2 regions of the Geodermatophilus sp. FMUSA9-8 genome follow, and region 1 is predicted to be linked to the other one. Evidence: riboswitches for the same ligand, from Rfam matches in the RefSeq annotation. Region 1 holds a riboswitch; the other holds the start of a gene.
What was found. Region 1 has a riboswitch for S-adenosylmethionine ahead of thrC (threonine synthase). Riboswitches for the same ligand answer to the same signal wherever they lie in the genome.

Region 1 (15,563 bases):
CTTCCTCGTCGTGGTCTACGCGCTGTTCTTCGGCGACACCGTGGCCAGCGAGGCGCAGTGGGGGTCGCTGCGGTACACGCTGGCCACCCCCGTTCCGCGGGCGCGGCTGCTCCGGCAGAAGTGGATCGCCGCGCTGGTGCTGTCGGTGGCGGCGCTGCTCACGCTCGCGGTGGTCGCCGTCGTGGCCGGCGGGATCGCGTTCGGCTTCGACGACATCCGGACGCCGATCGGGGTGACCCTGTCGCAGGGCGAGGGCCTGCTCCGGCTGGCCGGGATGCTCGGCTACCTCGCCGTCCACCTGCTCGTCGTCGGGGCGCTCGCGTTCTGGCTGTCCACGGTCACCGACGCGCCGCTGGCCGCCGTCGGCGGGGCGGTGTTCACGATGGTCGTGTTCGCGATCCTCGACCAGGTCGAGCAGCTCGGCGCCATCCGCGACTGGTTCCCCACGGCGGAGGAGTTCGCCTGGACCGACCTGCTGCAGACGCCGGTCGACTCCTCCGACCTCTTCCGCGGCGTCATCCAGTCGCTGGTCTACGCCGCGGTCTTCACCGCCCTGGCGTTTCGCTCCTTCTCCCGCCGCGACGTCACGAGCTAGAGCGAGGCCCGTACCGCCTGGGCCCAGCCGACGCCCATCGCCCCGTCGGTCACCGACACGTTGGGGACGGCGGCCAGCATCGCGTCCATCCCGTCGACCTCGGCGCCGTTCGCGGTGATCCACAACCGGCCGACGGCGGGCGCCATCTCCAGGTCGCTGGCGCTGTCGCCGATCGCGACGGCGTCGGCGGGGTCGACGCCGCGCCGCTCGAGGTCCCAGGCGATCGCCTCGCCCTTGGAGATGCCGCGCGGCATCAGGTGGTAGACCCGGGCCAGCTGCCCCTCGGGCGCGAGGTCCAGCTTGGCCGTCGCGGGGATGGCGCCGTTGTCCTTGAGCGTCAGCCAGCCCAGGCCCCGCTCGGCGAGCCAGGCGTCGACGGCGACCGGGTCGACGTAGCCGCGCAGCAGCGCGTCGCCCTCGTGCGTGGTGTGCCAGGGCGCGTGCCACTCCAGCCGGCCCGGGTGGGCGGCGCACAGCGCGTCGACGACGCCGAGCTCGGCCAGCACGTCCATCGGCGTGCGCCCGGCGTACTCGTCGGGCAGCGCGCCGGTGAGCTGGTGGCGCGACCGGCCGCCCTTCCACGTGACGAGCGAGCCGAGCTCGGCGATCGCGCCGTCGGCGGCGAAGATCCGCCCGGCCTCGGTGACCTGGTCGGCGGTACGCCCGCTGACGATCACCAGAGCGACCCCGGCGGTGTGCAGTTCCAGGAGCGCGGCCGCGGGCTCGGCGGTGGGGGAGCCGTCGGAGGCGTGCCAGAACGACCCCCGGGGGCCGACCATCGTGCCGTCGAGGTCGGTGTAGACGATGCGCGCAGCCACACGCCCAGCATGGCCGGGACCGGGACCGCCTCCGGACCCCGGGTAGACTCGGGGCGTTCCACTCATCCAGAGGGGCAGAGGGACACGGCCCGACGAAGCCCCGGCAACCGCGCTCGCGCGAGCGGCGAGAGGTGCCAATTCCGTCCCGCGCGGCTCGACGGCCCGACGTGGGGAAGATGAGGAGGTAGTCGTCGCATGACCCTGACCGCTCCCGGTTCTGTCCAGGCCGACTCCGCTGCCGGCGGCCCCGTGCCGCCCAGCCCCGCCCGCGGCCTCGTCTGTCGCAACTGCGGCGCCACCTTCGGCCTCATCGCCGAGCACGCGTGCGCGGAGTGCTTCGGCCCGCTGGAGGTCGACTACGACCCCGAGCTGATGGCCGCCGTCACCCGCGAGCAGATCGAGTCCGGCCCGCAGAACATCTGGCGCTACGCCGCCCTGCTGCCCGTGGGCCAGGACCCGGCCGACCGCGTCTCGCTCGACCCGGGCATGACCCCGCTGGTCCGCGCCGACCGGCTCGCCGCCGAGCTCGGCATCACCGGCGGCCTGTGGGTCAAGGACGACTCCGCCAACCCGACGCACTCGTTCAAGGACCGGGTGGTCAGCCTCGCCGCCACCGCGGCCAAGCGGCTGGGCTACCGCAAGATCGCCGCCGCCTCGACCGGCAACCTGGCGAACTCGGTGGCCGCGCACGCCGCCCGCGTGGGGCTGCCCTCCTTCGTCTTCATCCCCTCGGACCTCGAGCCCGGCAAGGTCGTGCAGTCGGCGGTCTACGGCCAGACGCTGGTCGCCGTCGACGGCTCCTACGACGACGTCAACCGGCTCACCAGCGAGCTCGCCGAGACCGACGAGTTCGAGGACACCGCCTTCGTCAACCAGAACGTGCGGCCCTACTACGCCGAGGGCTCCAAGACCATGGGCTACGAGATCGCCGAGCAGCTCGGCTGGCGCATCCCGGCCCAGGTCGTCATCCCGATGGCGTCGGGCTCGCTGCTCACCAAGGTCGACAAGGCCTGGCGGGAGCTGGTGAAGGCGGGGATCGTCGCCGACACGGAGTGGCGCGTCTTCGGCGCCCAGTCGGCCGGCTGCGACCCGATCGCCACCGCCTTCGACAACGGCTGGGACGTCGTCAAGCCGGTCAAGCCCACCGGCATCGCGAAGTCGCTGAACATCGGCAACCCCGCCGACGGCCCGTACGCGCTCGACGCCATCCGCCGCACCGGCGGGTCGGTCGGCCGGGTGGGCGACGAGCAGATCGTCGAGGGCATCCGCGACCTCGCCCGCACCACCGGCGTCTTCGCCGAGACCGCCGGCGGCGTCACCGTCGCGGTGCTCCGGCAGCTGGTGGAGGACGGCCGGCTCGACCCCTCGAAGGAGACCGTCGTCCTCAACACCGGGGAGGGGCTCAAGACCCTCGACCCGCTGCTGCCGGTGGTCGGGTTCACCCACCGGGTGGAGCCCTCGCTGCGGTCGGTCCGGTCGGCGGGCCTCATCTCCTGAGGCGTAGAGTCCTGCACAGCGCCGATCCGGTCGGGTGACATCCCCGACCCGATCGTGGCCGAGTCGTGTGGGGAGGATCTCCCCGCGTCGGCCTCCTTGTTGTACCGTCTCGCGCGGTCAGTTCCACGCACGTGATCACGGGCGGAAGAGCTGGATCCCGGCCCCCGGATCACGGGGGTCGTCCGCACGCACGACCGTGGGAGCGCACGTGGCACAGGGCACCGTGAAGTGGTTCAACGCCGAGAAGGGCTTCGGCTTCATCGCCGTCGACGGCGGCCAGGACGTCTTCGTCCACTACTCGGCCATCCAGATGGACGGCTACAAGAGCCTCGACGAGGGCCAGCGCGTGTCCTTCGAGGTCGTCCAGGGCGAGAAGGGCCCGCAGGCCGACGCCGTCCGCGCCGTCTGACCCTGCGCCCGTCCCGAGGCCCGGTCCCCCGCGGGGGGCCGGGCCTCGGTCGTGCCCGGGGCCAGGACGAGAGGAGCGGCCGTGCCGCGCTGGAGCATCACCCACCTGGAGGACGCGCCGACGCTGGCGCACCGGCCGGGGCTGGAGCTGAAGTACGACGACGGGCGCAACCGCGTGTGGCTGCCCACCGGGGACGGCGCGGTGCTGGTCGAGCGCCGGGACCCCGTGACGGGGGTCTGGCACGCCGACCCGCCGAGGGGCTGACCCCGGGGGGGAACAGCCGGCGCCCACCCCCCGTTCTTGCACTCGGCAGGTGCGAGTGCCAGACTTCCCGTTGGCACTCGACAGTGCCGAGTGCCAATCAGGTCGGAACGGTGAGGCACCGGAGCGCGGACCGACGGAGCGTCCGCGGCGCCGGTGTCGTCCGTCGCGGGCGCCGGTCCCGGCCGTGCAGCGATCCATGCATGGAGGACATCACCACATGGCCAAGATGATCGCCTTCGAGGAAGAGGCGCGCCGCGGCCTCGAGCGGGGCATGAACACCCTCGCCGACGCCGTCAAGGTGACGCTCGGCCCCAAGGGCCGCAACGTCGTCCTCGAGAAGAAGTGGGGCGCTCCCACCATCACCAACGACGGTGTGAGCATCGCCAAGGAGATCGAGCTCGAGGACCCCTGGGAGAAGATCGGCGCCGAGCTGGTCAAGGAGGTCGCGAAGAAGACCGACGACGTCGCGGGTGACGGCACCACCACCGCCACCGTGCTCGCCCAGGCGCTCGTGCGCGAGGGTCTGCGCAACGTCGCCGCCGGCGCGAACCCGATGGCCCTGAAGAAGGGCATCGAGAAGGCCGTCGCCTCGGTCACCGAGTACCTCCTCTCGACCGCCAAGGACGTCGAGACCAAGGAGCAGATCGCCGCCACCGCGTCGATCTCCGCCGCTGACCCCGCCATCGGCGAGCTCATCGCCGAGGCGATGGACAAGGTCGGCAAGGAAGGCGTCATCACCGTCGAGGAGAGCAACACCTTCGGCCTCGAGCTCGAGCTCACCGAGGGCATGCGCTTCGACAAGGGCTACATCTCGCCCTACTTCGTGACCGACCCCGAGCGCATGGAGGCCGTCCTCGACGACCCGTACGTGCTCGTCGTCAACTCGAAGATCAGCTCGGTCAAGGACCTGCTCCCGCTGCTGGAGAAGGTCATGCAGTCGGGCAAGCCGCTGGCCATCATCGCCGAGGACGTCGAGGGCGAGGCCCTCGCGACCCTGGTCGTGAACAAGATCCGCGGCACCTTCAAGTCGCTGGCCGTCAAGGCTCCCGGCTTCGGCGACCGCCGCAAGGCCATGCTGACCGACATCGCCATCCTCACCGGTGGCCAGGTCATCAGCGAGGAGGTCGGCCTCAAGCTCGACACCGCCGACGTCTCCCTCCTGGGCCGCGCCCGCAAGGTCGTCGTCACCAAGGACGAGACGACGATCGTCGAGGGCGCCGGCGACAGCGAGCAGATCGCCGGCCGGGTCAACCAGATCCGCAACGAGATCGACAAGTCGGACTCCGACTACGACCGCGAGAAGCTGCAGGAGCGCCTGGCCAAGCTGGCCGGTGGCGTCGCCGTCATCAAGGCCGGCGCCGCGACCGAGGTCGAGCTCAAGGAGCGCAAGCACCGCATCGAGGACGCGGTGCGCAACGCCAAGGCCGCCGTCGAGGAGGGCATCGTCGCCGGTGGTGGCGTCGCCCTCGCGCAGGCCACCGCCGTCGCGTTCGACAAGCTCGAGCTCGAGGGTGACGAGGCGACCGGTGCCAACATCGTGCGCGTCGCGCTCGAGGCCCCGCTGAAGCAGATCGCCGTCAACGCCGGCCTCGAGGGCGGCGTCGTGGCGGAGAAGGTGCGCAACTCCGAGGTGGGCCACGGCCTCAACGCCGCCACCGGCGAGTACGTGGACCTGGTCTCGGCCGGCATCATCGACCCGGCCAAGGTCACCCGCTCGGCGCTGCAGAACGCCGCCTCCATCGCGGCGCTCTTCCTCACCACCGAGGCCGTCATCGCCGACAAGCCGGAGAAGTCCGCCCCGGCCATGCCGGGCGCCGACGGCGGCATGGGTGGCATGGACTTCTGAGTCCCGTCCTCTGCACCGTGTGACACCAGCAACGCCCGGGAGGGGCGGTCCCGCATCGCGCGGGGCCGCCCCTGTCGGCGTCTCCGGGGCGTCAGTCCCGCGGGGGCGGGAAGCAGCAGAACTCGTTGCCCTCGGGGTCGGCGAGCACGTCCCAGCCGATCTCCCCGGCGTCCTCGTCCGCCTCGTGGCCGGGGCGCTCGTCGGACGGCCGCACCACGGTGGCGCCGGCGGCCCGCAGCGCCGCCGAGTCGCCCACGACGTCGAGGTGCACGCGGTTCTTCACCACCTTCCCCTCGGGCACCGGGTTGACCCAGATCAGCGGCCCGGCGCCCGACGGGTCGACGATCGGCACCGGCCACCCGCGCGGCCGCGTCCAGCCCGGCTCGGGTGGCGCCACCTCGTCGCGGCGGACGTAGCCCATGGCGGCGCACCACCAGTCGGCGAGCGCCTGGTGGTCGCGGGCGTCGATGCAGAGGTCCTTGAAGCGGGCGGGTGCGTCGGCCATGGAGGCGGAGGGTAGGCCGACGGCGTGGCCGTGGTGATCGGGACCTCGGGGTGGCAGTACCGCGACTGGCGCGGCCGCTTCTACCCGCAGCGCCTGCCGCAGCGGCTGTGGCTGGAGCACCACGCGCAGCACTTCGCCACGGTCGAGAGCAACGCGGCCTTCTACCGGCTGCCCGCCCGCGAGACCTTCGCAGCCTGGCGCGAGCGCACCCCGCCCGACTACCGCTGGGCGGTCAAGGCCAGCCGCTTCCTCACCCACGTCAAGCGGCTGCGCGAGCCCGAGGAGCCGGTGGCCCGCCTCGTGCAGCACGCCGAGGGCCTCGGCGACCGGCTCGACGTCGTCCTGCTGCAGCTGCCGCCCACGCTCAAGGCCGACGCCGGCCTGCTGCGCGACTGCCTCGCCTGCTTCCCGCCCGGCGTCCGCGTCGCCGTCGAGCCGCGGCACGCCACGTGGGAGACCGACGAGGTCCGCGACCTGCTCGAACGGTACGGCGCGGCGCTGTGCTGGGCCGACCGCGCCGAGCGGCCGGTCACCCCGCTGTGGCGCACCGCCGGCTGGGGCTACCTCCGGCTGCACACCGGTGCAGAGGGCTGGGGCTACCCGCCGGCGGTGCTCGAGGAGTGGGCGCAGCGCCTGGCGGCGACCTGGGCCGACGACGAGGACGTGTTCGTCTACCTCAACAACGATCCGGGCGGGGCCGCCGTCGTCGACGCCGTCACCCTGGCCGGCGCCGTGCGGCGGGCCGGGCGCACACCCACCCGCGTGCCGACGCCCGAGCAGGCGAGCGGCCGGGCCTGGACCGCCGCCTGAGCTCAGTGGTCGCGGCCGCCGTGCCCGGATCCCGAGCCCGAGTCGTCGCCGGAGTCGTCGGACCCGGAGTCGTCGGACCCGGAGTCGTCGGACCCGGAGTCGTCGGACCCGGAGTCGTCGGAGCCCGAGTGGGACCCGGAGTCGTCCCCCGAGTCGTGCCCGGAGTCGTCGTCGGAGCTGCCGGACGGGGTGGCGCCGGAGTGGTGGCCGGGCTCGTCGTCGTCGGAGCCGGAGACCGTCGCCGTGGCGCCGGGGGTGGGGTCGTCCTCGGGGTGGTCCCGGCCCGAGCCCGAGCCGGTCCCGGCGGGGGAGGGGCCGGCGCCGGTCGGCCGCGCCGCGGTGTTCGGCGGGGCGGGCGCGCGCGTCGGCGCCGCCGTCGGCCCGTCGGCCCCGTCGTCGCCGGGCGTGCCGGTGGCCGGGGAGCCCGAGGGGTCGGCCGAGGGGCTCGCCGTGGTGGTCGACGTGGTGGTCGCCGTGGGGGCGGCCGGGTCGGCCCCCGCGTCGTCGTCGTGCGTCGCGGCCGCGCGGCCGTCGCCGGAGTCGGGCACGTCGAGCGGCGTCACCGACTCGAGGACACCGGCGACGCCGTCCTGGACCGGGCCGGGGAGGACGCCGGTGAGGCCGGCGCCGGTGACCCCGGCGACGGCGATGCCGAGCCCCGCCGTGGCCTGGGCGACGGCCGAGGCGGAGGTGAGCTTGGCGAGCGCGGTGGCGAGCCCGGTGAGCAGCATGCCGATGTCATCGGCATCACACCCCGGCTCTTGACCCGGCGAGCTTCAGAGGGCGTGCGGGTCCTCGCGGTGGTGGACGCCGAGCTGGTGCGCCGCCTGCTCCAGCACGTCCTGCACGGCCAGGGTGTCGGCCAGCGGCATGACGTCGCTCTCCGTGCGGCCGGCCTGCAGGCACCGCGTCACCTCGGCCAGCTCGTGCGAGTAGCCCGTGCCGTCCGGCGGGAGGGTGATCTCCTCCGGCTCGGCGCCGGTGCGGTGCAGCACGATCGTGGCCGGGTGGTGGAAGCGGGGGAGGACGTCGATCCAGCCGCCGGTGCCGAACACCCGCGCCTGCCCCGGGGTCGGGTAGCGCAGCGAGGTGGTCAGCGTGGCGCTGCGGCCGTCGTCGTAGGTCAGCAGCAGTGCGGCCTCGGCGTCGGCGCCGGTGGGGAACGTGGACCCGGCGGCGGTGACCCGGTCGGGCGTGCCGAGCAGCATCTGGGCGAAGGAGACGACGTAGACGCCGAGGTCGAGCAGCGCGCCGCCGCCGAGCTCGAGGGCGAACAGCCGGTCGGCGGGGTCGTAGGCGCGGTCGACGCCGAGGTCGGCCTGCACCGAGCGCACCTCGCCGATCGCGCCGTCGGCGATCAGCTCCCGCATCCGGACGACGGCCGGCTGGAAGCGGGTCCACATCGCCTCCATGACGAACACCCCGTTCGCCCGGGCGGCGTCGACCACCTCCCGCGCGCCGGCCGTCGTCGCGGTGAACGCCTTCTCCACCAGCAGCGCCTTGCCGGCCTCGATCGCGGCCAGCGCCACCGCGTGGTGCTGCGGGTGCGGGGTGGCGAGGTAGAGGACGTCGACGTCGGGGTCGGCCACCAGCTCGGCGTAGGAGCCGTGGGCCCGCTCCAGCCCGTGCTGCTGCGCGAACGCCTGCGCCCGGTCGGCCGACCGCGACGCCACGGCCACCGGCCGCGCGCCCTCCACGTGCCCGAAGTCGCCCATCACGCTCTGCGCGATGCGCCCCGGCCCGACGACGCCCCAGCGGATCTCGTTGCCCACGGCGACGACCGTAGCCGGAGGGCAGACTGCACCCCGTGTCCGTGCTGATCGACAGTCCCGTCTGGCCGTGGCGCGGCCGCCGGTGGTCCCACCTGGTCAGCGACGTGTCCCACGAGGAGCTGCACGCGTTCGTCGCCGCCGAGCTCGGCATCCCGCGGCGCGCCTTCCAGGGCGACCACTACGACGTCCCCGAGGACCTCTACGACGTCGCGGTGGCCGCCGGCGCGCAGCCCGTGGGCGCGCGCGAGCTGCTCGCCCGGCTGACGGCGGCGGGCCTGCGGGTCAGGAAGCGCGACCGCGCAGCAGGGTGAGCTCGGCGGCCAGGTTGGCCCGCGCCCGCGGCTCCCACTCCCGGGTGGCGGGCAGCCGGTAGAGCGCGGGCAGCGCCAGCAGCGACTCGAGCACGGCGGTGCGCCCGGCGGTGAAGACGTCGTCGGGCAGGTGGCCGTACTCCTCGCGGACCGCGGAGGCGTAGGCGGCGTAGGCCTCCGGCGGCCCGGCCAGCACGGCGAGGTCGGCGTCGCAGAGCACCGCGCCGTTCGCGTCGCCGGGCTCCGCGGCGTGCCCGGCGGTGAGCAGGACCAGCCGCTCGACCTCGGCCAGCCGCGCCTCCGGCACCAGCCCGGCGAGGCCCGCCCGCGCGCGGTCGGCGCTGGCCCGCTCGTTGTCGCCGCGGCGGGGGTCGTAGACGACGTCGTGGTACCAGGCGGCCAGCGCGACGGCGGCCGGGTCGGCGGCGGCCGCGCCCAGCTCGCCGACCAGGCCGAGGACGGCGGCCAGGTGGCGCAGGTCGTGGTAGCGGCGGTGCGGCTCGCTCCACGCGGCCACGACGGCCGCCCACTCGTCGCGCGCGGCGGGCGAGTCGCCGGCGAGCGCGGCGAACTCCGCCTGGCCGATCACGCGACCCCGCAGCGGCGCAGGGTGAGCAGTGCGAGCGCGCGCGCCACCGCCGTCACCTCGGCGACCGGAACCCGCTCGGCCGGGCCGTGCGCCAGGTGCAGGTCGCCCGGGCCCAGGTGCAGCGCGGGGATGCCGGCGGCGGCGTAGAGGCGCAGGTCGGTGCCGGCGTTCACGGCCCGCTCGGCGGGTTCACGGCCCCCGGCGTCGACCACCGCACCGCGCACGTCGGCGAGGAGGGCGTCCCCCCGCGGGAGCTCGCCCGGCGCGAAGGCCCCGCCGGTCCACGTCACCCGCACCGGGTGCGCGGCGAGCCACGGGTGCCCGGTGCAGAAACCGGCGACCCGCGCCTCGAACGCCGCGCGGGCGGCGGCCGGCGACTCGCCCAGCCGGACGCCGTAGCGGCCCTCGGCGACCAGCCGGTCGGGGACGGTGGAGGCCCAGTCGCCGGCGCGCACGGTGCCGACCGAGAGCCCGTACGGGTACCGCTCGCCGGCGAAGCGCGGGTCGGCGTCGCGCTGCCGGTCGGCCTCGAACGCCCGCAGGTCGGCGTGCACCTCGGCGAACAGCTCCACCGCGCTCACCCCGCGGTCGCGCATCGCGGCGTGCGCGGCGAGGCCCGCCACCTCCAGCCGGAAGGTGAGCGCCCCGGCCGCCGCGGTGACCACGGCGCCGTCGGTGGGCTCGGGGATGACGCAGGCGTCGCCGCGGTGCCCGCGGGCCAGCGTCGCCCACGCGCCGAGGCCGCCGTCCTCCTCGCCGACGACGCTGTGCAGCGCCACCGGCCGGCGCAGCCGCACGCCCGCCGCCCGCACCGCGGCCAGCGCCGCCAGCGACGCGGCCACCCCGCCCTTCATGTCGCAGGCCCCGCGCCCGAGCACCTCCCCGCCGACGACCCGCGGGGTGAACGGGTCGCCGTCCCACAGCGCCCGGTCGCCGGTCGGGACGACGTCGGTGTGCCCGCACAGCACCAGGGCGGGGTCGCCGTCGTCGGTGCCGGGCAGGGTGCCGACGACGCCCCACGCCTCCTCGCGCCCGACCTCCTGGCCGGGCGCGTCCGGCGCGGCCGCCGCGGCGGCGAGGTCGACGGCCCAGCGGTCGACGTCGCAGCCGAGCGCGTCGAGCTCGGCGGCGACGAGGTGCTGCACCTCCGACTCGGCCGCGCTGCCGCCCACGGAGGGGACGGCGACCAGCCGGCACAGCAGGTCGACGGCGGTGGCCTCGTCCACGGCGTCGAGCACGGCGGCCTCGGTCGGGGTCAGGTCGGCCACGGGGGTGATCCTCGCAGGCGGGGTGTGCCCCGGATCCCGTGTGTCAGCGCCCGGGGGAGGGGTACCCTGGGGATCGTCCGGACCGGGCGATTCTGTGTCCCCGGGTGCCAATTGGATACCGCCTCCACGGACCACCGCCCCGGCCTCGGCCGGGGGCCTGGAGCCGTGTTGTGCAACTCGCCGCGAGGCGACCAGAGCCCGGTCCGGACCTCAGCTCCCCAGCACCCACCCGCACGGGTCGGCGAGCCCCTTCGCGTCCGCCGGCCCCCAGGAGCCGGGCGCGTAGGGCTGCACCTCCGGCGGGTCCTCCAGCACCGGCCGCACCGCCCGCCAGGCCTGCTCGAGTCCCGCGCCGGTGGTGAACAGCGACCGGTCGCCCACGAGCACGTCGTGGATCAGCGAGGCGTAGGCCGGCAGCGGCTGGCCGCCGTCGACCTTGCCCAGGTCCAGCGTCGCCTCGGCGACCGCCATCTCCAGGTCGGGACCGGGCCGCTTGGTCACCAGGCCCAGGTCCAGCTCGCCGGCGCCGGACAGCGACAGGGACACGGTGTTGCCGCCGCCGGGCGTGGGGCCGGCCGGCCCGTCGGGCCGCTTCATGACCAGCGTGACCCGCTGGTGGCCCTCGGCCATGCGCTTGCCGGTGCGCAGCAGGAACGGCACGTCGCGCCAGCGGTCGGTGTCCACCCACAGCCGGGCGGCCACGAAGGTGTCGGTGCGGCTGTCGTCGGGGACGTCGTCGAGGTCGCGGTAGCCCTCGAACTGGCCGAGGACGACGTCCTCCCGGGCCAGCGGCCGGAACGCGGCCAGCACCGCCTCCCGCGCCTCCTGCAGGTCGGCCGGGCGCAGCGAGACCGGCGGCTCCATGGCGACCTCGGCGGCCACCTGGAACAGGTGGGTGACCAGCATGTCGAGCGTCGCGCCGGTGGCGTCGTAGAACTCGGCGCGGTCGGCGACGTCGAGGGTCTCGGGCACGTCGATCTGCACCTGGGCCACGTGCTCGCGGCTCCACACCGAGCTGAACAGCCCGTTGGCGAAGCGCAGGACGTGCAGGTCCTGGGTGCCCTCCTTGCCGAGGAAGTGGTCGATGCGGAAGACCTGCTCCTCGTCGAGGACCGAGTGCACCAGCTCGTCGAGCTCGCGGAACGCGTCGGGGGAGGTGCCGTAGGGCTTCTCGAACACGACGCGGGCCCCGGCGGCCAGGCCGTGGGCGTCGAGGCCGCGGGTGATGCCCTCGAAGGCGCCCGGCGGGACGGCGAGGTAGTGCACGAGCTGGGCGTCGCCGCCGAGCTCCTCGCGGGCCGCGGCGACGGCGTCGACCAGCTGCCCCGGGTCCTCGGGGGTGAAGCCGCCGCCGGCGAAGCGCAGCCGCTCGAGCAGGCCGTCGGCGGGCTCGCCGTCGCCGTGCTCGGACAGGGCGTCGCGGACGATGCCGCGGAAGTCGTCGTCGGACCGCTCCCCGCGGCCGCTGCCGACCAGCCGCCAGTCCGGGGGGAGCAGCCCGCGCCGCTCCAGCTGGTCGAAGGCGGGCAGCACCATGCGCGCGGCGAGGTCGCCGGTGGCGCCGTAGAGGACGAAGACGGTGGGGGAGAGGTCGGCCACGTCCCCAGCCTTCTCCCGCACCGGGGGCCGCGCGCGCCGGGTTCGACCTGCCGGGTGTGCCGTCCCTCACTAGCGTCGGTGCGCATGGCGCAGACGGCGAGCAGGCAGGGCACCGCCGAGCAGCACAGGCTGCCGGTGCGGACGCTGGTGTCGGCCAGCATCGGCAACGCCGTCGAGTGGTTCGACTGGACGGTGTACGCCACCTTCCTCGTGTACTTCTCCGGTCAGTTCTTCCCGTCGGAGAACGAGGCGCTGGCGCTGATCGGGACGACGTCGACCTACGCGCTGGCGTTCTTCTTCCGGCCGCTGGGCGGGGTGCTCATCGGCCGCTTCGCCGACCTGCGCGGCCGCAAGGCCGGCATGCTGCTGACCATCCTGCTGATGGCCGGCGGCTCGCTGGTGATCGCGCTGCTGCCCACCTACGAGCAGGTCGGCTGGTTCGCGCCGATCCTGCTGCTGCTGGCCCGCATCGCGCAGGGCCTGAGCCTCGGCGGCGAGGTGTCGGGTGCCTCGGCCTACCTCGCCGAGATCGCCCCGCCCGCGCGGCGCGGCCGCTACTCGGCGTTCTTCTACATCTCCACCGGGACGGCACTGCTGCTCGCCTCGCTGCTCGGCGTGCTGCTCACCGGCGTGCTCGACCAGGCGCAGCTGGAGTCCTACGGCTGGCGGATCGCGTTCGCCGTCGGCGGGCTGCTCGGCTTCGTCGGCCTGTGGCTGCGCCGCTCGCTGAGCGAGAGCGAGAGCTTCGAGGAGAACGCGGAGAAGGCGCGGGCGACGACGAACCCGCTGCTGCGCACGATCAGGGAGCACCCGCGGTCGGTCCTGCAGCTGTGCGCCTTCACGCTGCTGTCGACGCTGAGCTACTACACCTTCTTCAGCGCGCTGACCCCGTTCGCCGTGAACTTCCGCGACGCCGACGGCAACGACGTCTTCATCGCGCTGTCCATCGGCACCGCGCTGTTCATCGCGCTGTGCTACCCCTACGGCGCGCTGTCGGACCGGGTCGGCCGCAAGCCGGTGCTGCTCGCCTGGTCGGCGGCGACGGCGGTGCTCGTCGTCCCGCTGTCCTACCTCGTCCGCGACGACCTGGTCTCGCTGGTCGTCGTGTTCTGCGTCGGGCTCGGCCTCTACGCGGCGATGGCCTCGCTGGCGCCGGCGATCATGAGCGAGCTGTTCCCCACGGAGCTGCGGGCCACCGGCATCGGCGCCTGGTACAACACGACCGTCGCGCTGTTCGGCGGGACGGCGCCGCTGCTGATCACGTTCCTCTCCGACCGCGGCATGCCCACGGTGTTCTTCTGGTACGTCGCCGGGGCCGCCGTCGTCGCCTTCCTCGGCATCCTCACGCTGCCGGAGACGCGCGGCACCGAGCTGCGCTGAGGCCTGTCTGAGGGGGCCTCAGATCCCCTCGGGCCGTACTCAGGCCGCCACGCGCGCCGGGGACTGCGCGGTCGCCCGATGCCCGGGGTCCCGCCTCAGGCCGACCGTGGTCGTCGTCCACACGGGACGACGACACGAGGAGACGGCCGTGAGCATCTACCCCAACCCCGGGCTCGAGGCGGAGCTGGCCTACCGGCGCGAGGTCCTGCAGGCGATCGGGCACAACACCCGCACCCGCCGCGGCCCCTGGCGGCTGCGGCGCACCCGGCGGGCGGCCTGACGTCCCCCGCGCGGGCGGCCCGCGACCGGGGCCGGCCCGTCCTGTCCGCGGCGCGTGCCACGATCGGCGACGTGCCGCGGTGGGAGGACCGACCCCTGGTGGGCCGCGCGCGGGAGGTCGCCGCGCTGGAGTCCGCCGTCGACCGCGCGGCGGCCGGGCGCGGCTCGGCGGTGCTGGTGGCCGGCGACGCCGGCGTCGGCAAGTCGCGGCTGCTCGACGAGCTGGCCGCCCGGGCCGCCGGCCGCGGCCTGCGGGTGCTCACCGGGCACTGCGTCGACCTCGGCGAGGTGGGCCTGCCCTACCTGCCCTTCGTCGACCTGCTGCGCCCCGTGGCCGCCGAGCTCGGCGAGGGCGCGGCCGGGCTGTTCGCCGCCCGGGCGCGGGCCGCCGAGTCCGACGGCGCCGACCTCGACGCCGCGGTGCGCGCGCTGCGCCCGCCGGTCGACGACGGCCGGCTGCAGCTGTTCGAGGCGGTCGCCGGCGCGCTGGCCTCGCTCGCGGCGCAGGCGCCGGTGCTCGTGCTGCTGGAGGACCTGCACTGGGCCGACCGGTCGAGCCGCGACCTGCTGCGCTACCTGCTCGCGCGGCTGGCCGACGAGCCGGTCGCCGTCGTCGCCTCCTACCGCTCCGACGACCTGCACCGGCGGCACCCGCTGCGCCCGCTGCTGGCCGAGCTGGTGCGGCTGCCCGGCGTCGAGCGGCTCGACCTCGGCCCCCTGCCCGACCCCGCCGTCGAGGAGCTCGTGCGCGGCCTGGCCGCCGGGGTGGACGACCGCACGGTCGACGACGTGGTGGCCCGCGCCGAGGGCAACGCCTTCTACGCCGAGGAGCTGCTGGCCGCGGGCCTCGCGGGCGAGACGCTGCCGTGGGCGCTCACCGACGTGCTGCTCGCCCGGGTGGAGCAGCTGTCGCCGGCCGCCCAGCAGGTGCTGCGGGGCGTCGCGGTGGCCGGGCGGCGGGTGCGGCACGAGCTGCTGTCCGCCGTCGGCGGGCCGTCCGACGGCGACCTCGAGCGCGCGCTGGCCGAGGCCGTGCACTCGCACCTGCTCGTCGTCGACCCCGACGGCGCCTACCGCTTCCGGCACGCGCTGCTGCGCGAGGCCGTGCTGGCCGACCTGCTGCCCGGCGAGCGGGTGCGGCTGCACGCCGCCGTGGCCGCCCACCTGGCCGCCGTCCCCGGCGCGGGCACCGCGGCCGAGCGCGCCCACCACCTGCAGGAGAGCAACGACCTGCCCGGTGCGCTCGTGGCGTCGCTGGAGGCCGCGGACGAGGCCGGGCGCGCCGGTGCCCCCGCCGAGCGGCTGCAGCACCTGGAGGCCGCGCTCGCGCTGTGGCCGGCCGTCCCCGACGCCGCCGCCCGCGCGGGGCGCAGCCAGGTCGAGCTGCTCAAGCAGACCTCGGCCGCCGCCCGCCGCAGCGGCGAGCTGCACCGGGCGGTGGCGCTGCTGCGCGCGGCCCAGGACGTGCTCGGGCCCGACGGCGACCCGGTGATGCGGGCGAAGGTGCACTACACGCTGGCGCAGGCGCTGGCCCGCATCGAGGACCAGGCCGCCGCGGTGCGCGAGACCTCCGCGGCGATGGCGCTGGTCCCGGCCGACCCGCCGTCGCTGGCGCGCACCT
Region 2 (15,563 bases), on a different contig from region 1:
CGCGGTGGTGCTGCGGCGCGGGCCGGTCTCCGCGCGCTTCCGCTGGCGCTCGGTCGTCGTGCCGCTCGCCGCGCTGGTCGTCGTCGTGCTGCTCTCGGCCGTCGCGCTGGGCCGCGGCGACTACCCGATCGGCCTCGGCGACGTGCTGCGGACGCTGGTCGGCGCCGGCGAGGCGGGGCAGCGCTTCGTCGTGCTGGAGCTGCGGGCGCCCCGCGTCGTCGTCGGGGTGCTCGTGGGCCTGGCGCTCGGGGTCGCCGGCGCGCTGTTCCAGACCTTCGCGCGCAACCCGCTGGCCTCCCCCGACATCCTCGGCATCACCTCCGGCGCCTCCGTGGGCGCGGTGACGGCGATCGTCGTCAGCGGCTCCTCCTCGGTGGGCGCGGTGCTCGGCGGCCTCGGCGTCCCGCTCGCGGCGCTGGCCGGGGCGCTCGGCGCGGGCCTGCTGCTGTTCCTGCTGGCGTTCCGGTCCGGCGTCGACGGCTACCGGCTGGTGCTGGTCGGCGTGGCGATCTCCTCGATGAGCCTCGCCGTCGTCGACTGGCTGCTCACCCGGGCCGCCATCTACGACGCCGCGGCGGCCTACGTGTGGATCGTCGGCTCGCTCAACGCCCGCACCTGGGACCAGGCGGTGCCGCTCGCCCTCGCGCTGGCGGTGCTCGTGCCCCTGGCGCTGGCGGCCGGCCGGGTGCTCGGCGTGATGCAGTTCGGCGACGACACCGCCCGCGGGCTGGGCGTGCGGCTGGCCGCGGCGCAGGCCGCCGTCGTGCTCGTCGCCGTCGTGCTCGTCGCGGCGGCCGTGGCCGCCGCCGGGCCGATCACCTTCGTGGCCCTGGTGGTCCCGCAGATCGCCGTCCGGCTGACCGGCGGGTCCCGGCCGCCGCTGCTCGCCTCCGGCCTGCTCGGCGCGGCGCTGGTCGTGCTGGCCGACCTGCTCACCCGGACCGTCCTGCCGCAGGCCCTGCCGGTGGGCATCATCACCGCGGTCGTGGGCGCCCCCTACCTGCTCTGGCTGCTCGTCCGCGGGAGGCGGACCCCCGCATGACGACTCACCTCTCCGCCGGGCACGCCCCGTCCACCTCGTCCTCGGCCGCCCCGTCCCCCGCCGGCCCCGCCCCGCGCGTCCGCCTGGCCGCCGAGGGATTGCGCCTGGCCTACGACGACCGGGTCGTCGTCGACGGCCTCGACCTCGCGCTCACCGACGGCTCGTTCACCGCGATCGTCGGGCCCAACGGCTGCGGCAAGTCCACGCTGCTGCGCGCGCTGGGCCGGCTGCTGCGCCCGGCCGCGGGGCAGGTGGTGCTCGACGGACGGTCGATCGCCCGGACGCCGACCCGCGAGGTGGCCCGCGTGCTCGGCCTGCTGCCGCAGACGCCGGTCGCGCCCTCGGGCCTGACCGTCTCCGACCTCGTCGCCCGGGGGCGGCACCCGCACCAGAGCTGGCTGCGGCAGTGGTCCAGCGACGACGAGGCCGTGGTGACCGAGGCGCTGGCCTGGACCGACATGGCCGACCTCGGTGACCGCCCGGTCGACGAGCTGTCCGGCGGGCAGCGGCAGCGGGCGTGGATCTCGATGGCGCTGGCGCAGGAGACCGACCTGATCCTGCTCGACGAGCCGACCACCTACCTCGACCTGTCGCACCAGATCGACGTGCTCGAGCTGGTGGCCCGGCTGCACGCCGAGCGCGGCCGCACCGTCGTCGTCGTGCTGCACGACCTCAACCTGGCGGCGCGCTACGCGCAGCGGCTGGTGGCCATGCGCGACGGCGTCCTGGTGGCGTCGGGCACGCCGCACGAGGTGCTCACCGAGGAGCTGCTCGCCGACGTCTTCGACCTCGAGGCCCGCGTGGTGCCCGACCCGGTCGCCGGCACCCCGATGGTCGTCCCGGTCCGCCGCCTCCCCAGGTGAGGGGACGGGTAGTGGAAGCTCCGCGCACGTCCTGGGCGCCAGGACGTGCGCGGAGCTTCCACTACCTCGTCAGTTCTCGGCGCGGCCCTCGCGCCAGTAGCCCATGAAGGCCACCGAGCGCCGGTCGACGCCGAGGTCGCCGACCAGGCGGCGGCGCAGCTGCTTGACCATCCCGGCCTCGCCGGCCAGCCAGGCGTAGCAGCCCGCACCGGCCGCCGGGTCCTCGGGGACCTCCCACAGCAGCTCGGTGTCGAGGTCGACGTCCTCGGGGGCGGGCGCGGGCGCGGCGCAGACGCCGAGGTCGACCAGCGCGGCGTGCACCGCGGGGACCAGCAGCTCGCCGCGCGGGCGGTCGGCGCGGGCCAGCCAGCGCACCTGCACGCCCTCGGGCAGCCGCAGGTCCTGCAGGTCGCCGGCCTCGGGCACCTCCAGGACGGCGATCGCGCGGCGGCCGGCGGGCAGCGCCTCGAGGATGGCGCTCACGGCCGGCACCGCGGTCTCGTCGCCGGCCAGCAGCAGGTGCGTGGCGGATGCGGGCGGCGCCCACTCGACGCCCCACGCGCGGCCGCGGCCGGGCCGGTCGGGGCCCATGAGGACCATGCGGTCGCCGGGCGCCGCCTGCGCGGCCCAGGTCGCGGCCGGGCCCGCGTGCCCGTCGGTGACGCCGTGCAGGACGACGTCGACGTCGACCTCGGCCACCTCGGGCCGGGCGGCGCGCACGGTGTAGGTGCGCAGCACGGGCCGGCGCTCCTCCGGCAGCGCGCAGTACGCCGGGTACCACTCGGCGCCGGCGGCGTGCAGCTCGGACAGCGCGGTGGGGTCAGGGGCGAGGACGAGCTTGACCCGCTGGTCGTCGCCGGCGAGGCCGAACTCCGCGAGCCGGGGCCCGGTGAGCGTGATCCGCCGCATGCTCGGGCCGAGCGGCGCCACGCGGGCGACGACGGTGTCGAAGAACAGCCACTGGGGCAGCGCGGCGGTCGGGGCCTCGGTCGTGGTGGTCACCTGCAGGTCTCCGTCTCGCCGTCGGACGGCCCTTGCGGACCGCGTGTAAGGCAAGGCTAACCTGTGCGCCGCCCGCAGGGGAATCCCCCTGCCCGACCTGCGAGGAGACCCCGTGTCCCGACCCCCGCGCCTGCTCGGCGCCTCCCTCGCGCTGGTGGCGCTGCTCGCCGCCGGCGCCTGCTCGAGTGCCGAGGACACGGAGGCGGCCGCCGCGACCGACGAGGGCTGGTCGTTCACCGACGACCTCGGGAACACCGTGGAGCTCGACGCCCGGCCCGAGCGGGTCGCCGGCCTCAACGACGTCGCGTCGTCGCTGTGGAACTACGGCATCGCGCCCGTGGCCACCTTCGGCCAGACCTCCGCCGCCGACGACGTCCAGTTCGAGGGCCGCGACCTCTCCGGCGTCGAGATCGTCGGCGAGAGCTACGGCGCGATCGACCTCGAGGCGCTCGCCGCCACCGACCCCGACCTCATCGTCACCACCGTCTACCCGGTCGACTCCGAGGGGACGCTCGACGAGACCCAGCCGCTCTACGGCCTGGAGTCCCTCGAGCAGCAGGAGCAGCTCGAGCAGATCGCGCCGGTCGTCGCGATCGCCTGGCGCGGCTCGGCCGCCGAGGTCATCGAGCGCACCGCGGAGCTCGCCGGGTCCCTCGGCGCCGACATGGACGGCGAGGAGGTCCGCGCCGCCCGGCAGGACTACGAGGACGCCTCCGCCGCGCTGACCGAGGCCGCCTCCTCCGGGGTCACCGTGCTGCCGGTCGCGGCCTACCCGGACGAGGGCTTCTACATGGCCAAGGCGCCCGACGACCCCTCCCTGCGGCTCTACTCCGACCTCGGCGTGCAGTTCGTCGACCCGGGCGGCGACGGCTACTTCTGGCAGACGGCGAGCTGGGAGCAGGTGCCCGAGTACGCGAGCGACGTCATCCTCTACTCGCTGCGCGGCGCCATGACGCCGGAGGAGATGGCCGGCCAGCCCACCTACGCGCTGCTGCCGGCCGCGCAGGCCGAGCAGGTGTACCCGTGGGAGTACGTCGGCATGGACTACGCCGCCCAGGCCCGCTACATGGAGCGCCTCGCCGGCTGGCTCGCCGACAGCGAGAAGGTCAGCTGAGCTACAGCGGCGCCGGCGTCTCGGGAACGGGCGCCGGCGCCGCCCGCCGCGCGGTGACCCGCGCGGTCTGGGCCAGCGCGATGCCGGAGAGGACGACGAGCCCGCCGAGCACCTGCCAGCCGGTGAGCACCTGCTCCACCCACAGCCAGGCGACGACGGAGGCGAACACCGGCTCGACGGTGGCCACCAGCCCCGCGGTCGTGGGCGGCAGGTGCCGCAGCGCCGCGATCGACAGCCAGAACGGCGTGATCGCCCCGAGGACGACGATCCAGGCGACCAGCACCCACAGCGGCAGCCGCGCCGAGCCCAGCGACACCGGCACCGCCTCGCCGAGCAGGCCGGGGTCGAACGGCGTCCACGGCGCGACGACGGCCCAGAACAGCGCCGCGGCCACGAAGCTCCAGCAGGTCAGCGCCACCGGGTCGCGGTCGGCCGCCCCGCGCTCGCCCATCAGGTAGTAGGTGGCCAGGCAGACGGCGGCCGCCAGCGCCGCGCCCACGCCGAGGGCGTCGAGCGAGCCGCCGCCCTGCCACACCTGCGCGACGAGCACGAGCCCGCCGAGGGAGAGCGACAGCGCCAGCCAGATGCGCGGCCGCACCGGCTCCCCGCGCACCAGCCGAACCCACAGGGCGATGAGGACCGGCGCGGTCATCTCGAAGACCAGCGCGATCCCGACCGGCAGCCGGCCGATGGCGACGCAGTAGAGGAACTGGGTCAGCGCGACGCCGACCACGCCGAACACCACGAGGAACGGCACCTCGCGCCGGGTGAGCCGCAGCCGCCGCGGCGACACCAGCGCCAGCGCGAGCAGCAGCCCGACCGCGGCGCCGCCGCAGCGCATCGCCGTCAGCCAGGTGGGCGGGACGCCGGAGCGCAGCGCCAGCGTGGAGACGGTGCCGTTGACGGCGAACAGCCCCGCCGCGGCGACGGTGAGCAGGTACCCGACGGCGGGACGGCGGTGCACGACGGCGACAGTAGCCGCCGTCGGCCCCGACGCCGCCTACGTCACCGCCCCTGCGCCGGGTCCATCCACATGACCTCCCAGACGTGGCCGTCGGGGTCGGTGAAGCTGCCGCCGACCATGTAGCCGTGGTCCTCGGCCGGCCGCCACGTGCCGCCGCCCGCGGCGAGCGCCTTCTGCACGAGCGCGTCGACCTCCTCGCGGCTGTCGCAGGACAGCGCGTGCATCGCCGACGTCTGCCGCGGGTCACCGGCCTGCCGCCCCTCGGGGAGGAAGGCCGCGAAGCGCCCGGTGCTCAGGAGCTGCAGGAAGATGGTGTCGCTGACGACGACGGAGACCGAGGAGTCGTCGCTGAACTGCTCGTTCACCGAGAAGCCGAGCGAGGTGTAGAACGCGCGGCTCGCCGCGACGTCGGACACGGGCAGGTTCACGAAGATCATGCGCACGGGGGCTCCCGGGGTCGGTGGGCCCGGCGTGGGCCCGTCGGCAGGACAGACGCTGCCGCACGGCGGAACTCATCGGCAGGGGTGGTCCACAGGCAGGGCGGGCACCCTCGGGGCGTGACCGAGCCCCGTCCCCCGTGGTCCCGGCGCCGCCGGCGGCTGCTCGCCGGGCTCGCCCTCGGCGGCCTCGCCGGCGGCCTCGGCGCGCTCGTGCTGCCCGCCGAGGCGGGCGTCACCGCGGCGTACCTCGGCGCGCTGTGCGGGCTCCTGCTGGTCGCCGCCGTCGTCGTGTTCCTGGCGATCCCCGGGCCGGACACCCTCGGCACCCTGCTGCGGACGACGCCGCTGGCCGGCGCGGTGTGCGTCGTCGCGGCGCTGCTCGCGCTGTCGAACCCCGGGGAGTCGCTGCGCTGGCTGTGGTGGACGGCCGCCGGGGCCGGCGCCGCGTGGTCCGCCGCGGCGCTGTGGCTGAACCGCGGCGCCTGACCCGCGGCACGCGACCGCCGGCGCCGACCCCCGACACGACGGCGACCGGCCCGGCGCGAGACTGCCGGGCGTGGACCTCCCCCGCGCCTGCTACCTGCCCGACGGCGACGACGGGTACGTCGCCACCGCGCTGACCATCGGCCCGTGGGACCCCGGCCTGCAGCACGCGGGCCCGCCGGCCGCCCTGCTCGCCCGCGCGGTGGAGCGCACCGGCGGCATCCCGGACGGGCAGGCCGTGCGGCTGGCCTACGACGTCCTGGGGCCGGTGCCGGTCGGTCCGGTGCGGGTGACCGCGCGGGTGCTGCGCCCGGGCCGGCGGATCGAGCTGGTCGAGGCGGCGCTGGAGGCCGGCGGGCGCACCGCCATGCGGCTGACGGCCTGGCGGATGCGCACCCGCGACTCCGCGGCGACCGCCACGCCGCCGCAGCCGTTCGCCGTCGGCCCGGAGGAGGCCCGGCCGGCCGCGTTCGACGTCTTCTCCGAGGAGGTCGCCTACCACCGGGCGCTGGAGTGGCGCGCGGCCGCCGGCTCGCTCACCACCACCGGGCCGGCCGCGGCCTGGACCCGCCCGCTGTGCGAGCTGGTCGAGGGCGAGCCGATGACGCCGCTGGAGCACCTGCTCGTGATGACCGACGCCGCCAGCGGCATCTCCACGGAGATCGACTGGTCGCAGGCCACCTTCGCCAACGTCGACCTCGTCGTCGCGCTGTTCCGCCAGCCGGCCGGCGACTGGCTGGGCATGGACGCCGTCACGACCCTCGGGCCCGGCGGGGCCGGGCAGTGCGCCGCCGACCTCCACGACCGCCGCGGGCGCATCGGCCGGTCGGTGGCCTCGCTGTTCGTCGAGCCCCGGGAGGAGCCGACTCCCAGGCGGACCGGGTTGGATGGGGCCCGACCGCGCAGCTGACCGACCGGAGGGGACCCGACACCGCATGGGACCGTTCACCGACCTGCTCGACTGGCTCGCCGGCCGCGGCCTGGAGATCGTGCTGATCATCCTCGGCTCGGTCCTGGTGGCCCGCTTCATCAGCTGGGTCGGCGACCGGATCACCAGCCGCATCGACGCCCGCTCCACCGGCGGCGACGTGCTGGTCCGCTCCGAGGCGGCCAAGCACCGGCACTCGCTCACCCAGGTCCTCACCTGGACGCTCATCGTGCTCGTCTACACGGTGGCGGCGTTCTACGTGCTCGACCGGCTCGGCGTCCCGGTCACCGGCCTGGTCGCGCCGGCCACCGTGCTCGGCGTCGGGCTCGGCTTCGGCGCCCAGCGGGTGGTCGGCGACGTGCTGGCCGGCTTCTTCCTCATCACCGAGCGCCAGTACGGCTTCGGCGACGTCGTCTCGATCCAGGTGGTCGGCGGCGGCGACCCGGCCAACGGCACCGTCGAGGACGTCACGCTGCGGATCACCCGGCTGCGCTCGGCCGACGGCGAGGTGGTCACCATCCCGAACGGGCAGATCGTCAAGGTGGTCAACCTGTCCCGCGACTGGGCCCGCGCCGTCGTCGACGTGCCGGTGCCCACCACGGCCGACGTCACCCGGGTCAACGACGTCCTCCGCGACGTCGGCCGGGCGGCCTTCGCCGACCCCGAGCTGCGCCGCCTGCTGCTCGACGAGCCCAGCGTCATGGGCGTGGAGAGCATCGACCTCGACCAGGTCAACGTGCGGGTCGTGGCGCGCACGCTGCCCGGCCGCCAGTTCGAGGTGGGCCGCGACCTGCGCGAGCGCATCGTGCTCGCCTTCGCCCGGGAGGGCCTGACCATCACCCCCGAGCCGCCGGCCGCCGCCCCGGCCCCGGCGCGGCAGGGGGCCCAGCAGTGAGCGTCCCCGGGGCGCCCCGCCCCGCCGACGGGACCGACGGCACCGTCGGCGACCCCGCGGGCCGCGGCCGGTTCGGCCTGTCCGGCCTCCTGCGCCGCTCGCCCGGCCGCATCGGGCGGGCCCGCACGTCGACGCTCGTCCTGGTCGCCCTGTTCCTCGGCCTCGGCCTGCTGTACCTCTACGTCAAGCCCGCCGACGCCGGAACCGACCCGGCCGGCGGCACCACGACGGTCAGCACCCCGGCGCCGGCCCCGGCACCGACGACCGCCCCACCGGCGACGGAGGAGGCGCCGGGGACGACGACGCCGGAGGAGACCGCGCCGACGACGACCGCCCCGGACACCACCGCGCCGACGACCACCGCACCGACGACGACCGCGCCGGCTCCCACGGAGGCTCCGGGCACCACGGCGCCGGAGCAGACCGCGCCGGACCCTCCGGAGGCGCCAGCCCCGACGACGGCCGTCCCCACCACCGGCAGCGCGCCCACCTCCTGAGCCCCCGGGCTGGACGTGGCGCCGCCGCCCGCTAGGGTCGCCCCAGGCTCCTGAGTGACAGCGCGAAGTACCTGGCTGGCTGTCCGGCAACCTCTCCTCCGTCTGAGGTGCTCCCAGGGGAAGAGCCGGCCGCGCTGCGCCCGCAGCACGGCAAGGACGGAGCACCTGTGCGCCGCAGGTCCTCCGGTACGAGAGGAGACGGCGCGATGACCGACCCGCAGAGCTGGAGCTTCGAGACCCGGCAGATCCACGCCGGCACGAGCCCCGACCCCACCACCGGCGCCCGCGCGCTGCCGATCTACGCCACCACCAGCTACCAGTTCCGCGACACCCAGCACGCCGCGGACCTGTTCGCGCTGGCCGAGCTCGGCAACATCTACACGCGGATCATGAACCCGACGCAGGACGCGCTCGAGCAGCGCGTGGCCTCCCTCGAGGGTGGCGTCGCGGCGCTCGCGGTCGCCAGCGGCCAGGCCGCGGAGACCCTGTCGCTGCTGAACGTCGCCGAGGCCGGCAGCCACGTCGTCGCCTCCGCCTCGCTCTACGGCGGCACCTACAACCTGCTGCACCACTCGCTGCCCAAGCTCGGCGTCGAGGTGTCCTTCGTCGAGGACCCCGACGACCCGGAGAACTGGCAGCGGCTGGTCCGCGAGAACACCAAGGCGTTCTACGCCGAGTCGATCGGCAACCCGAAGGGCGACGTCCTCGACATCGCCACGGTCGCCGAGGTGGCCCACCGCAACGGCGTCCCGCTGATCGTCGACAACACCATCGCCACCCCGTACCTGGTGCGCCCGCTCGAGCACGGCGCCGACGTCGTCGTCCACTCGGCCACCAAGTACCTCGGCGGCCACGGCACCGCGATCGCCGGCGTGATCGTCGACGGCGGCCGCTTCGACTGGACGCAGGGCAGGTTCCCCGGCTTCACGACGCCGGACCCGACCTACCACGGCGTCGTCTACGCCGACCTCGGCGCGCCCGCCTACGCGCTCAAGGCCCGCGTGCAGCTGCTGCGCGACCTGGGCCCCGCGATCAGCCCGTTCAACGCCTGGCTCGTGGTGCAGGGCATCGAGACGCTGTCGCTGCGCATGGAGCGGCACGTCGCCAACGCCCAGCGGGTGGCGGAGTTCCTCGAGGCCCACGACGAGGTGGAGTCGGTGCACTACGCCGGCCTGCCGTCCTCGCCGTGGCACGCCGCCCAGCAGCGCTACGCCCCCAAGGGCGCCGGCGCGGTGCTGGCGTTCGAGATCCGCGGCGGCGTCGAGGCCGGCCGGCGGTTCGTCGAGGGGCTGGAGCTGCACAGCCACGTGGCCAACATCGGCGACGTGCGCAGCCTGGTCATCCACCCGGCGTCCACGACGCACTCGCAGCTCACGCCCGAGGAGCAGCTCACCACCGGCGTGACGCCCGGCCTGGTGCGCCTCGCCGCCGGCCTGGAGGGCATCGAGGACATCCTCGCCGACCTCGAGGCCGGGTTCCGCGCCGCCAAGGGCGCCTGACGTGTCCGGGGTGCGGGACGCGGTGGCGTCCCGCACCTCGCCGCGCACCGGCGGGTGGCGCGAGGGCGACCCCGCCGGGGACCGGCTCTTCCTCGACCTGGACGGACCGGTCCGGCTCGAGCGCGGCGGGGTGCTGCCCGGCGTCCGGGTGGCCTACGAGACGTGGGGCACGCTCGCGCCCGACGGCGCCAACGCGGTGCTGGTCGAGCACGCGCTGACCGGCGACAGCCACGTCACCGGCCCTGCCGGCCCCGGCCACCCGACGCCGGGCTGGTGGGCGTCGCTCGTCGGCCCCGGCGCGCCGCTGGACACCGACCGGTTCTTCGTCGTCTGCGCCAACGTGCTCGGCGGCTGCCAGGGCACCACCGGGCCGTCGTCGGCCGCGCCGGACGGGCGCCCGTGGGGCGGGCGCTTCCCCGAGGTGACCGTCGGCGACCAGGTGCGGGTCGAGACCGCGCTCGCCGACGCGCTCGGCGTCCGGCGGTGGGCGGCCGTCGTCGGCGGGTCGATGGGCGGCATGCGGGCCCTCGAGTGGGCGGTGGCGCTGCCCGACCGGGTGGCCGGCCTGTTCTTCCTCGCCTCCGGAGCGACGGTCACCGCCGACCAGCTCGGCACCCAGACCACCCAGCAGGCCGCCGTGCGCGCCGACCCGGTGACCGGGCTCGGCATCGCGCGGCGGATCGCGCACCTCACCTACCGGAGCGCGCTCGAGCTCGAGGAGCGCTTCGGCACGACCGTGCAGGACGACGGCCGCTTCGCCGTCGCCTCCTACCTGGAGCACCACGCCGACAAGCTCGTCGCCCGCTTCGACCCGGGCAGCTACGTGGTGCTCACCGAGGCGATGAACACCTGGGACGTCGGCCGGGGTCGCGGCGGGGTGGAGGCGGCGCTGGCGCGGGTGACCGCGCGGGCCGTCGTCGCCGGCGTCGACTCCGACCGGCTGTACCCGCTGGAGCTGCAGCAGCGGGTGGCCGACGCGCTCGGGGTGCCGCTGCACGTCGTGTCCTCGCCGTACGGGCACGACGGCTTCCTCGTCGAGGCCGATGCCGTGGGCGCGCTCGTCCGTGGTCTGCTGGGCACGTGAGCGACGACCTCGACGCGCTGCGCCTGGCCTGCGACCGGGCCCTGGGCGGCCACGGGCCGGTCCGCGCCGGCGCCCTGCTGGCCACCGTCCCGCCCGACACCGCGGTCGACCGCTACGGCGTGGGCGGCGTCGTCGCGGAGCTGGAGGCCGAGGTCGCCACGCTGCTCGACAAGCCCGCCGCGGTCTACCTGCACAGCGGCACGATGGCCCAGCAGGCGGCGCTGCGGGTGCACGCCGGCCGCACGATGCGGCGCACCGTCGTCGCCCATCCCGAGTGCCACCTGTTCCGGCACGAGGGCGGGGCGCTGGAGCGTCTCCACGGCCTGGTGCCGCGCCCGGTCGGCGACCGCAACCGGCTGCTGCTGCGGGCCGACCTCGACGCCGTCGCCGAGCCGCCGGCCGCGCTGGTGGTGGAGCTGCCGCAGCGCGACCTCGGCGGGCAGCTGCCGCCGTGGGACGACGTCGTCGAGCAGGCCGCATGGGCGCACGACGTGCACTCGGTGGCCCACCTCGACGGCGCCCGGCTGTGGGAGGCCTCCGCCGGGTACGAGATGCCCGCCTCCGACCTGGCGGCGCCGTTCGACACCGTCTACGTCAGCTTCTACAAGGGCATCGGCGCGCTCGCCGGGTGCTGCCTGGCCGGGCCGGCCGACGTCGTGGCGGAGGTCCGCGAGTGGCGGCACCGGCTCGGCGGCACGCTGTGGGGCCTGTGGCCGGGCGCGGCGTCGGCGCTGACCTGCCTGCGCGAGCGGCTGCCGCTGTTCCCCGCCTACCTGCAGCGGGCCCGCGAGATCGCCGACGCGGTCCGGGACCTGCCCGGCGTGCGCGTGGTCCCCGACCCGCCGCAGACGCCGATGCTGCACCTGCTGCTCACGACGACGCCCGAGCGCTTCCGCGCCGCCGTCCGCGGGCTGGCCGAGGACGGGCTGTGGACCTGGAACGAGGCCGCCCCGACCGCCGACCCGGCCGTGCAGCGGGTGGAGATGTCGGTCGGCGACGCCACGATGGCGCTGCCGGTCGAGGAGGTCCGCGGCGCGCTGGCCCGCCTCGCCGGCGCCGTCTGACGCCCTAGTCGGCGGCGTCGCCGGGGACGTGGCCGGCCGAGGGCAGCGGGCGGCGCACGACCGGCCGCACCCGCCGCGCGGTGGGCAGCCGCTCGGTGTAGGCGAGCGCGTTGAGCCGGATGTGCGTGAGGTCGTCCTCGGTGGCCTGCCGGATCACCTTCGCCGGGACGCCGGCCACCAGCGAGCCCGGCGGCACCTGCGTGCCCTGGGTGACGACGGCGCCCGCGGCGACGATCGAGCCCGACCCGATGTGGGCCCCGTTCATCACCACGCTGCCCATGCCCACGAGCACGTCGTCGTCGACCCGCGCGCCGTGCAGGACCACGCGGTGCCCCACGGTGACGCCGCGGCCGATGACCAGCGGGAACCCGGGGTCGGAGTGCAGCGTGCTGCCGTCCTGCACGTTCGAGTCCTCGCCGATCTCGATCACCTCGGCGTCGGCCCGGGCCACCGCGCCGTACCAGATGCTCGACCGCGGCCCCATGGTCACCGCACCGACCACCACCGCCGTCGGCGCCACGAACGCCTCGTCGTCGATGGCCGGTGCGCCGTTGTCGAGCTCCGCGATGTAGTTGTCCGCCACGGCCCCACCCCAGCACACCGGACCCCGCGCGGCCGCCCGGGGCAGACTCCACCCGTGCCCGCCGACCTGCCGTTCCTGCCCACCACCGTCGTCGGGAGCCTCCCGCAGCCCGGCTGGCTCATCGACCACGACCGCCTGGCCCACCAGTTCCCGCCGCGCGTGCGCGCCCGGGAGCTGTGGCGGCCGGCGCCGGAGCACCTGGAGGAGGCCCAGGACGACGCCACGCTGCTCGTGGTGCGCGCCCAGGAGGCGGCCGGCCTCGACCTGGTCGGCGACGGCGAGCAGCGCCGGGAGTCCTACTCCAACCACTTCGCCACGGCGCTCGACGGCGTCGACGTCGACACCCCCGGCACCGTCCTCAACCGCTCCGGGCAGCCGATCCCGGTGCCGCGGGTGACCGGGGAGATCGCGCGCCGCGGGCCGATCCAGGCGCGCGACGTGCGGTTCCTGCGGGCGGCCACCGACCGGCCCGTGAAGATCACGCTGCCCGGCCCGTTCACCATGGCCCAGCAGGCGGCCGACGAGCACTACGGCGACGACCGGGCGCTCGCGCTGGCCTACGCCGACGTCGTCCGCGAGGAGATCGCCGACCTGTTCGCCGCCGGGGCCGACGTCGTCCAGATCGACGAGCCCTGGCTGCAGGCGCGGCCCGAGGTGGCCCGCCGCTACGGCGCCGAGGCGGTCACCCGCGCCGTGGAGGGCGCGCCCGGACCGGTGCACCTGCACCTGTGCTTCGGCTACGCGGCGATGGTCGCCGAGCGGCCGGAGGGCTACTCGTTCCTCCCGGAGCTCGCCGACACCCCGGTGGACACCGTGTCGGTGGAGACCGCGCAGTCGCACCTGGACCCGGCGCAGCTGCGGCCGCTGCGCGGCAAGGGCATCGCGCTGGGCGTGCTCGACCTGTCCACGCCGGAGGTGGAGACGCCGGAGGTGGTGGCCGACCGCGTCCGCCGCGCCCTGGACGACGTCGACGTCGACCGGCTGGTGCTGTCCTCCGACTGCGGCCTGAAGTACCTGCCGCGGGCCTCCGCCGAGGGCAAGATGCGCTCGCTGGCCCTGGCCGCCCGGACGCTGCGCGAGGAGCTGCGGTGACGCTGCCGACCGACCTGCCGGTGCTCGCCTTCCCCGACCAGGCCGCGTTCGAGGCGTGGCTGGAGGCCGAGTCGGCCACCGCACCGGGCATCTACGTGAAGCTGGCCAAGAGGGGCGCCGGCGTGCCCTCGCTGACCCGCGACGAGATGGTCGAGTCGCTGCTGTGCTTCGGCTGGATCGACGGCCGCGCCAACAGCGTCGACGAGCACTGGTACCTGACCCGCGTCACCCCGCGGCGGCCGCGCAGCGTCTGGTCGGCCAAGAACGTCGGGATCGTGGCCGAGCTGGTGGCGGCCGGCCGGATGCGCCCGGCCGGCCTCGCGCAGGTGGAGGCGGCGCGGGCCGACGGCCGCTGGGAGCGCGCCTACGCGGGCCCCGCCACCATCACCGTCCCCGACGACCTGGCCGCCGCCCTGGCGGCCGAGCCGGCCGCCCAGGAGGCCTTCGCCGCGCTCGACGGCGCCAACCGCTACGCGGTCCTGTGGCGGGTGCACACGGCCGCGAGCCCCGCGACGCGGGCCAAGCGGATCGCGGCCCTCGTCGCGATGCTCGCGGAGGGCCGCACGATCCACTAGCCGGCGAGCGGGTCGGCGTCCTCCGGGGCGACCCCGGGACGCTCCTGCCAGAAGCGCCCGTCGCGCCGGCGCCACACCAGCATGAGCGCGACGCCGGCCAGCATGATGCCGATGCCGATCACCAGCGGGGGGCCCACGCCGAGCCAGGCCTGCCCGGTGTAGCTGTTGTCCGGGTCGGCGAGGTCGCGCACCGACAGGACGAGCAGCCACGCCAGCAGCGCCGCGCCCACGAGCGGGCCGACGCCCAGCAGCAGCGCGTCGCGCAGGCTGTGCACCAGCCGTCGCCGGAAGTACCAGGCGCAGGCGACGCCGGTGAGCGCGTAGTAGAGGGCGATCAGCAGCGACAGCGCGGTGATCGAGTCGAACAGCGCGTTCTCGCTGACCAGGTGCACGCCGACGTACCAGGCCACCGCCACGCCGGCGACCCACCAGGTGGAGACGTCGGGCGTGCGGAACCGCTCGGACACCGACCCGAACCGCGCCGGCAGCGCCGCGCGCCGCGCCATCGACAGGCCGGTGCGCGACGCCGGGATGATCGTCGTCTGCGTGGAGGCGATCGCCGAGGTGGCGACGGCGGCCAGCACCACCCAGTCCCAGCCGCCCAGCGCCTCGGTGGACAGCAGCGCGAAGACCGCCTCCTCCTCGTCGGCGTTGCCGGCGAGGAACGCCGTCCCGGCGAAGGAGACGACGGCGATCGCCACACCCACGTAGGTGAGCAGCAGGACCACCGTCGACCACACGCCGGCCCGGCCGGGGGCGACCCGCGAGTCGGTGGTCTCCTCGGTGAGGTTGACCGCCGACTCCCAGCCCCAGTACGCGAAGACGCCGAGCAGCAGCCCGCCGGTCAGCGCGGCGCCGCCGGCGCCGAAGGGGTCGAGCCAGTCCCACGCCGGCGTCAGCCCGCCGAAGGGCGAGTCCCCGCGCACCCCGCGCACGATCGCGACCACGGCGAACACCAGGAGCGCCGCCGTCTGGGCGAGGATCAGCGCGTTCTGCAGGCGTGAGGAGATCTCGGTGCCGAGCACGCAGACCGCCGACATGACGAGCACCAGCAGCACGCTCAGCGCGATGACGGCGGGCGTGGAGTCGGCCAGGGCGTCGAGGCCGACCATCAGCAGGGTGAACCGGACGCCGACCTCGGCCAGCGACCCCACCACCAGGACGCCGGTCATGGTGATCGCCCAGCCGCCGATCCAGCCGGCGGTCGGGCCGAACGCGCGGGTGACCCAGGAGAACGTCGTCCCGCAGTCGGGGTCGGTGCGGTTGAGGGCGGCGAAGGCCCCGGCGATGAGCAGCATCGGCACGAACGACGCCAGCATCACGCCGGGCGCGTGCACGCCCACGAGCGCCACGACCGGGCCGATGACGGCGGCCAGCGAGTAGGCCGGCGACGTCGCGGCGAGGCCGATGACGAGCGAGTCGAGGAAGCCGATGGCCC

Region 2: linked by a shared signal. The riboswitch ahead of WA616_RS14110 (bifunctional o-acetylhomoserine/o-acetylserine sulfhydrylase) and the one ahead of thrC (threonine synthase) in region 1 are both predicted to bind S-adenosylmethionine.

The regions. Positions count from the first base shown of each region.
Region 1 is NZ_JBAGKE010000005.1:55,782-71,344, reverse strand. It holds gene WA616_RS12020 (ABC transporter permease) at 1-595, shown strand, start outside; gene WA616_RS12015 (HAD family hydrolase) at 592-1,413, opposite strand; SAM riboswitch class I at 1,473-1,596, shown strand; gene thrC (threonine synthase) at 1,609-2,910, shown strand; gene WA616_RS12005 (cold-shock protein) at 3,119-3,319, shown strand; gene WA616_RS12000 (hypothetical protein) at 3,401-3,583, shown strand; gene groL (chaperonin GroEL) at 3,801-5,429, shown strand; gene WA616_RS11990 (VOC family protein) at 5,521-5,934, opposite strand; gene WA616_RS11985 (DUF72 domain-containing protein) at 5,959-6,744, shown strand; gene WA616_RS11980 (hypothetical protein) at 6,747-7,475, opposite strand; gene WA616_RS11975 (Gfo/Idh/MocA family protein) at 7,521-8,516, opposite strand; gene WA616_RS11970 (DUF4031 domain-containing protein) at 8,552-8,827, shown strand; gene WA616_RS11965 (HD domain-containing protein) at 8,799-9,416, opposite strand; gene WA616_RS11960 (ArgE/DapE family deacylase) at 9,413-10,684, opposite strand; gene WA616_RS11955 (glucose-6-phosphate dehydrogenase) at 10,895-12,283, opposite strand; gene WA616_RS11950 (MFS transporter) at 12,368-13,663, shown strand; gene WA616_RS11945 (hypothetical protein) at 13,812-13,943, shown strand; gene WA616_RS11940 (helix-turn-helix transcriptional regulator) at 14,015-15,563, shown strand, end outside.
Region 2 is NZ_JBAGKE010000006.1:131,767-147,329, reverse strand. It holds gene WA616_RS14160 (FecCD family ABC transporter permease) at 1-1,042, shown strand, start outside; gene WA616_RS14155 (ABC transporter ATP-binding protein) at 1,039-1,905, shown strand; gene WA616_RS14150 (siderophore-interacting protein) at 1,975-2,907, opposite strand; gene WA616_RS14145 (ABC transporter substrate-binding protein) at 3,020-4,021, shown strand; gene WA616_RS14140 (EamA family transporter) at 4,023-4,985, opposite strand; gene WA616_RS14135 (VOC family protein) at 5,027-5,422, opposite strand; gene WA616_RS14130 (hypothetical protein) at 5,543-5,911, shown strand; gene WA616_RS14125 (thioesterase family protein) at 5,982-6,818, shown strand; gene WA616_RS14120 (mechanosensitive ion channel family protein) at 6,844-7,731, shown strand; gene WA616_RS14115 (hypothetical protein) at 7,728-8,228, shown strand; SAM riboswitch class IV at 8,275-8,391, shown strand; gene WA616_RS14110 (bifunctional o-acetylhomoserine/o-acetylserine sulfhydrylase) at 8,435-9,727, shown strand; gene metX (homoserine O-acetyltransferase MetX) at 9,729-10,811, shown strand; gene WA616_RS14100 (threonine aldolase family protein) at 10,808-11,875, shown strand; gene WA616_RS14095 (gamma carbonic anhydrase family protein) at 11,880-12,458, opposite strand; gene WA616_RS14090 (uroporphyrinogen decarboxylase family protein) at 12,513-13,550, shown strand; gene WA616_RS14085 (YdeI/OmpD-associated family protein) at 13,547-14,125, shown strand; gene WA616_RS14080 (APC family permease) at 14,122-15,563, opposite strand, start outside.